Regions from separate parts of the Shewanella psychropiezotolerans genome, predicted to be linked through region 1. Evidence: predicted binding sites of a transcription regulator. Region 1 holds the regulator's gene; the other holds the start of a gene.
What was found. The regulator LexA, encoded in region 1, represses DNA repair genes until DNA is damaged. The targets are predictions, from matches to a motif close to TACTGTATNNNNATACAGTA.
Positions count from the first base shown of each region.

Region 2: recA (recombinase RecA) is a predicted target of LexA. The motif match lies at 995-1,014, and genes of this name have one in related genera.

Region 1 covers NZ_CP041614.1:233,403-237,095, reverse strand. The annotation lists gene plsB (glycerol-3-phosphate 1-O-acyltransferase PlsB) at 1-687, opposite strand, end outside; gene lexA (transcriptional repressor LexA) at 1,169-1,786, shown strand; gene FM037_RS01060 (cell division inhibitor SulA) at 1,819-2,331, shown strand; partial or broken gene coxB (cytochrome c oxidase subunit II) at 2,765-3,693, shown strand, end outside.
Region 2 covers NZ_CP041614.1:1,712,590-1,716,282, forward strand. The annotation lists gene mutS (DNA mismatch repair protein MutS) at 1-791, opposite strand, end outside; gene recA (recombinase RecA) at 1,144-2,202, shown strand; gene alaS (alanine--tRNA ligase) at 2,630-3,693, shown strand, end outside.

The sequences.
Region 1 (3,693 bases):
CAGGGACTCTGAATTTAACAGGTCTTGAAATAGCACCTGACGTTTAGGCAAAACAGGTCCGGTCATGACCTTACGTTGACGGCTGAAGTGGACTCGAGCAACACGAGCTAACTTATGAGCAATTCGCTTGTCGGTGCCGTGTTCGTCGGCCATATAACGAATTGAGACGGCATTAGAAAATTGAACGAAATTATGTCGACCCAGGAAGAGGATCATCAGGCATTTTCGCAGCCAGGTAGGATTTTGACGCTCAAATACCGCCGCCTTCATGGTATCGTCTTCTTTACCTGGAGTACGCCCCCAGTAAAGGCTAACCGGCACTAGCTGTATATCCAGTTCAGGCTTCTGCCTATGTACCTTGAGCAGATCCATAAAGCTATTTAAGAAAAACTCGTTACTTTCTCTTTGGCCAAATAGCGGCTTGGCACCTTCCAGACACACCACCCTCGGCGTGTGCTCACCATCGACAACCAACTCATCATAAGGGCTTGGAAGCCCATACTTATTAGTGATTTCACTTAAGGAAGCGATGTCGCTGAGAGATTCAGTCTTCATCACATAAACCATAGGCTTATCTGGATCTAAGTTGAGATCGGCGAAGGGGTCATGGGGTACAACTATTGTTTGTACCAGCTTTTTCTGAATCCAACGTAAGGATTTATACCAAAGAGAGTCTTTTTTTGACATTTTTCTTATACAATGTGAGTCTTCTTAATAACGGCATAGAATACCAGATAAAAGAGAGATCTCCCTAATAGTAGTCAGCAAAATCCCCCGCATGCCTGATTCGACACTCAAAGCACTTGAGATTGAATATAATTTTCAAAAAAATTAATATTAGATAGCTTTACGGGTGTTCACATTTATAAGGCAACATAAGTTAATAATATTAGGTATAGGTACAATTCATCTCGATAGCCTAGAACATAAAATAAGCCAGTTTAGAGAGATAACCACCAGCACAAAAGATATATAATTCAAGGAGGCCATGCCCACCACCTATTTTTAACGTTATATAAGCACCGAGTAGTCACACCAAAATAATAAATATAAACCATGGGCTTGCGATTGAGAGTTTTTTTGCATACTCACTAATCTTGGTTAATCCTTGCACTGACTAAAATACTGTATATACTAACAGTAACTGTATAGAAAGACAGGATTCATCATGAGACCTTTGACACCAAGACAAGCCGAGATTCTAGAACTCATTAAGCGTAATATTTCCGATACAGGAATGCCTCCGACTCGAGCCGAAATAGCTAAGCGACTAGGTTTCAAGAGCGCCAACGCTGCCGAAGAACATCTTAAGGCACTGGCTAAGAAAGGTCGCATAGAGATCATTCCCGGTACGTCCCGCGGCATCCGACTCACACAAGCTGCGGAGCCAGAAGATTTAGGCTTGCCATTGATCGGCCAGGTTGCCGCAGGCGAACCCATCCTTGCCCAGGAACATATAGAACAACATTATCAGGTCGACCCAAGCATGTTTCGTCCCTGTGCCGACTTTCTACTTAGGGTGCGCGGCGACAGCATGAAAGATATCGGCATTCTCGAGGGTGATCTGCTCGCAGTGCATAAGATTTCACAAGCCAAGAATGGCCAAATTGTCGTGGCTAGAGTGGAAGAGGATGTCACAGTAAAACGCTTCGAGAAAAAGGGCAGCATGGTTTATCTCCATGCTGAAAATGAAGACTATGCACCGATAGTGGTCGATCTCACCAGTCAGAGCCTGAGCATTGAGGGGCTGGCAGTCGGTGTGATCCGTAACGGCAACTGGCAATAGATGAAATCGCACATTGGCGAAGGAGCTTGGTAATGAAAAATTTAATCGGAAATAGCCCTAGACACCCAGGTTTATGGACGAATCCCCTTGACCAAGCGTCCATCACCCAAGAGTGTGGAAGTATCACTACAGTAAGTACCCACACTCAGGGCCGGGTGGAACTGAAAAAGGTGAGTAATCGGCTCGCCACATTGAGCCATCAGGGGCAATGGATCGTATTGATCAGTCCTCCCAACATAGGTTACAAGCAGATGTTAGCCGAAGCCGGTGTTAGGATGGACCGAGTATTGTTGGTTCATGCTAAAGACGAAATCGAAACCTTATGGGCCATGGAAAAAGCACTCATAAGTGGTACATCCAGTGCCGTCATCTGCTGGACTCAGGTCCTAGATTCCCGTGACAACCGACGACTCAGACTCGTAGAAAAGAGCGCTCGCGCCCTTGGCATTGTCATCGAAGATGCGAATAGTCACTTACATGCTAAAGCCCATGAACAAACAGATGCTCACTTCAATCAAGCCTGTTTATTTGGATCTCTGCACTAATCTCCAGTCAATGTAGCCAATAGAAAAATGATTATTTAAGTCCCGCAAGGGACTTTTTTGTATTTGATTTTTATTCGAAATTTTTAAAAAATTCATTAAAAGTGATCTTGATCAATAATTCAACACCAAGTAAGTTAGGGATATAACAACGATAATTTGTTATATCCAAACGATTTAGTAGTCGGCGTAGTAAAGCCCTGCCATCTGTGTAAGGCCAGATATTTACCTCGCTGAAGTCGGTACTGATATATTCAGCCGTAGGTGCGAGCGTGGTTAACTCTGGTAGTAAGTGACTGCCAAACTAAAATAACAAGTGAACCGCCACTGCACTTTGAAGTCATCGTTGCTTTTTTGGGAACTGAAGAGTTTGCATAGAGCAGAGACTTACTGTGTGACTCTTCTTTGTCTTAATTTTTGACAGAGGAGAAGTCTAGTGAAGCGAGTGTTGTATATTTTTCTGGCGTTGCTATTTACGCCATACGTTTTGGCATCAGAAATGCCCCTTAATATGACCAAGGGTGTCACGGATATCAGTGGACAGGTATACAACCTGCACATGATCATCCTGTATATCTGTTGCGCCATCGGTGTTGTGGTTTTCGGAGTAATGATCTATTCCATGATCAATCACCGAAAGTCTAAGGGTGCCGTAGCAGCCAATTTCCACGAAAGTACTAAGGTCGAGATAGCCTGGACCATTACACCTTTCATCATACTCATTATTATGGCAATTCCAGCGACTAAAACCTTAATCGCCATGGAAGATTCTAGTGATGCCGACATCACCATCAAGATCACAGGCTCTCAATGGAAATGGCATTACAGCTATTTCGATCAAGATATAGAATTCTATAGCTTACTCTCAACCCCGAGAGCACAAATAGAAGGAACCGAGGAGAAGGGAGAGAACTATCTCCTCGAGGTCGATAAGCCCTTAGTGCTGCCCATCAATAAAAAAGTTCGCTTCCTGATGACATCTGAAGATGTGATCCATTCCTGGTGGGTTCCCGCATTCGCCGTCAAGAAAGATGCTAACCCGGGTTTCATCAATGAAGCATGGACTCGTATCGATATCCCAGGTACCTATCGCGGCCAGTGTGCCGAGCTCTGTGGTAAAGATCATGGCTTCATGCCAATCGTGGTTGAAGCCCTGAGCCAAGCCGACTTCGACATCTGGGTAGCCGAACAAAAAAATCAGGCCAGCACTGCCGCAGCTGAGGCTGAGGCTTCCTTGAGTAAATCCCTCTCCATGAATGAGCTTATGGCCCAAGGTGAACAAGTATACATGTCCCGATGTGCAGCATGTCATCAGCCTAACGGCATGGGTCTACCCGGTGTATTCCCTCCAATGAAAGGCAGCCC
Region 2 (3,693 bases), 1.5 Mb from region 1:
TTGAATAGCACGATAGAGTTGATGTGGGGAAGTGCGGTTCTTTGAGTATCTTTGACGTACTGCATCAGGCATCCAGCCGCTTGCAGTGACAAACGCGCGTTTTCTAGGCCGAATCCGCGCAGATCTTTAGTCTTAAATTGATCCAAGAGCAGTTTACGGGAGGTATCGAAATCGAATTCCCATTCCGGGCGCCTGCGTTTGCCATTGAATCCTTTGATGAGAGGCATCTCGCTGAAGTCTTCACTATAGAGAAGCTCGGCTGGATTAGTACGTTGCAGCTCAGCCTCTAATCCTTCTCTTGTCTCTAATTCACTGACCACGAAACGGCCGGAGCTTAAGTCTAAGGTGGCATAACCAAAGCCTGCCTTGCCATGGTATACAGCAGCAAGTAGGTTATCTTGTCTCTCTTGCAGTAAAGCTTCGTCGGTCAGGGTACCTGGGGTGACGAGACGAACGACTTTTCGCTCAACCGGACCCTTAGAGGTAGCTGGATCGCCGATCTGCTCACAAATAGCGACAGAGACCCTAAGCTGAACAAGTTTGGCGAGATAACCTTCGACGGCGTGATAGGGCAGTCCCGCCATGGGAATTGGATCGCCGCCACTCTTACCACGGGCGGTGAGCGAAATACCTAAGAGTTCGGATGCTCGCTTTGCATCGTCATAGAAGAGTTCGTAGAAGTCACCCATGCGGTAAAATAATAACATTTCTGGGTTTTCGGCCTTGAGCGTCAAATATTGACGCATCATAGGTGTGTGTTTTTCTAGGTTTTGGGTGTCGATTGCATTCATCTACAGCTCGTTTCTTCTATGGGGTATTGAACAGGCAAGGTGCTCCATTGGAGCCGCCTTAAAAATATGATGCCAATATTAGCAATTTTTCGAGCCAGTTGCGTCTTTAAAGAATAAATAGTCAGATTGAATTTTTCTTCTGCAACAAGTGCTTCTAATTGAGTGAACACGGCTAGAAAAAAATAATCATGATCAGCACTTGATACTGTATGATTGTACAGTATACTAGTTTGCATATTGAGACCCCTATTCGAGCAGGATAAAGTTTTCCTAAGCTCAAATAGCGGAGTCGCCACGAGTTTATATCGGCGTTGTTGCCGTGACTTAGATTATGCGCGAAGAGGATATCGGAATGAAGATTGATGCGAACAAAGAGAAAGCACTGAATGCCGTTTTAAGTCAGATTGAGAAACAGTTCGGTAAAGGCTCTATCATGAAACTGGGCGAGAATCGCTCGATGGATGTTGAGACTATCTCTACCGGATCACTTTCTTTAGATGTTGCACTCGGTGCCGGTGGACTTCCTTTAGGACGTATCGTTGAGATTTACGGACCAGAATCTTCGGGTAAGACAACACTGACGTTAGAGGTCATTGCTGCCGCACAACGCCAAGGTAGAGTATGTGCCTTTATCGATGCAGAGCATGCGTTAGACCCTATATATGCTAAAAAGTTAGGTGTCGATATCGATAACCTACTCTGTTCTCAGCCAGATACTGGTGAGCAGGCGTTAGAGATCTGTGATGCCTTGACCCGTTCTGGTGCCGTCGATGTCATCGTCGTCGATTCGGTTGCGGCCTTGACACCGAAAGCTGAGATTGAAGGGGAAATCGGTGATTCACACATGGGGCTTGCGGCCCGTATGATGAGTCAGGCGATGCGTAAGCTTGCCGGTAACCTGAAGCAGACCAATACCATGCTTATCTTCATCAACCAGATCCGTATGAAGATTGGTGTAATGTTCGGTAACCCTGAAACCACAACCGGTGGTAATGCACTTAAGTTTTACGCTTCTGTTCGCCTCGATATTCGCCGTATCGGTGCAATCAAAGATCGTGACGAAGTTATCGGTAACGAGACCCGTGTCAAAGTGGTTAAAAACAAGATAGCAGCACCATTTAAACAGGCTGAATTCCAAATTCTTTATGGAAAAGGCATCAACCGTACTGGTGAACTCGTCGACCTTGGTGTGATACATAAATTAGTCGAGAAAGCGGGTGCCTGGTACAGCTATAAAGGCAATAAAATTGGTCAGGGCCGTGCAAATGCAGGTAAGTATCTAATTGAACATCCTGAAATTGCGGAAGAAATTGAAACTGCACTTCGTGGCATGTTACTCGCATCTCCCGATGCGGCTGAATCAGCGACTGGTGATGAGAATGTGGATCTCGAGACTGGTGAAGTATTCTAGAGATGTGTTTAATCACAGGCGATAGAATATAAGTCACTCGGTGGGCCATTCGGCCCACTAGATCGCGGTTTCGCAACTTGCGCGCCGCGACTATTTCTAACCATATCAGTAAGGGCCATGGCCCAACCCCCATCACGTATCAAACAGGTGATAACTAAAATAGGTTACGTCTAAGATCAAATCCCCTCATACTGGACTAGGATCGCTTTGACGATTAATCGAGTTCATCCGTTGTAAAGCCCTATTTTTTCACACTCTATCTTCATTTCGCGCAATACCCTCCCTAAAACTCTGGTTGTTATTCTTTAGACTGCTTATAATACGGCTCAAAATAGCGCAAGTGTTTTGAATAACGATTGTCAGTTTGATTAATTAATCGTCCAACACAATGCCAATAATTTAAGTAATCTCAATTCAGGGTGATTTCATGTATCAAAGCACTGCAGCGCTAAGAACTGCTTTCTTGGAGTATTTCCGCAAAAATGGTCATCAGGTTGTGGACAGCAGTTCACTGGTCCCTGTTAACGATCCTACGTTACTCTTTACTAACGCGGGTATGAACCAGTTCAAAGACGTATTTCTGGGTGAAGATAAACGTAATTACACTCGTGCTACCTCGTCCCAGCGCTGTGTACGTGCCGGCGGTAAACATAACGATTTAGATAACGTAGGTTACACTGCACGTCATCATACTTTCTTCGAGATGTTAGGTAACTTCAGCTTCGGTGATTACTTTAAGCGTGAAGCGATCACATTTGCGTGGAACTTCCTGACTCAAGAGCTGAACATTCCTAAAGAGCGTCTGTGCGTCACCATTTATGATACAGATGATGAAGCCTATGATATCTGGACCAAAGAGATAGGTGTTCCGGCTGAAAACTTGATCCGCATCGGTGATAATAAAGGCGCTCCATATGCCTCTGACAACTTCTGGCAGATGGGTGACACGGGTCCTTGTGGTCCTTGCTCCGAAATTTTTTATGATCATGGCGAGCATATCTGGGGCGGTCGTCCTGGTACGCCAGAAGAAGATGGTGACAGATTCATCGAGATCTGGAACATAGTCTTCATGCAGTATAACCGTCAGTCCAATGGCGACATGTTGGCGCTTCCTAAGCCTTCTGTCGATACAGGTATGGGAATTGAACGTATTGCGGCCATCATGCAGGGTGTGCACTCTAACTATGAGATTGATATTTTTCAGGCGCTGATCAAGAAGACGGCCGAAATATTAGCTGTGACCGATTTAGAAAACAAATCGTTAAGAGTTATCTCCGATCATATTCGCTCATGCGCATTCTTAATTGCTGATGGTGTGATGCCATCCAATGAAGGCCGGGGCTATGTACTTCGTCGCATCATACGTCGTGCGGTTCGCCATGGTAATAAGTTAGGTGCAACCGACTCCTTCTTCTATAAGTTGGTGCCAACCTTAATCGAAGTTATGGGTGATGCGGCTAAGGGGTTAGTAGAAACTCAAGCCATTGTGGT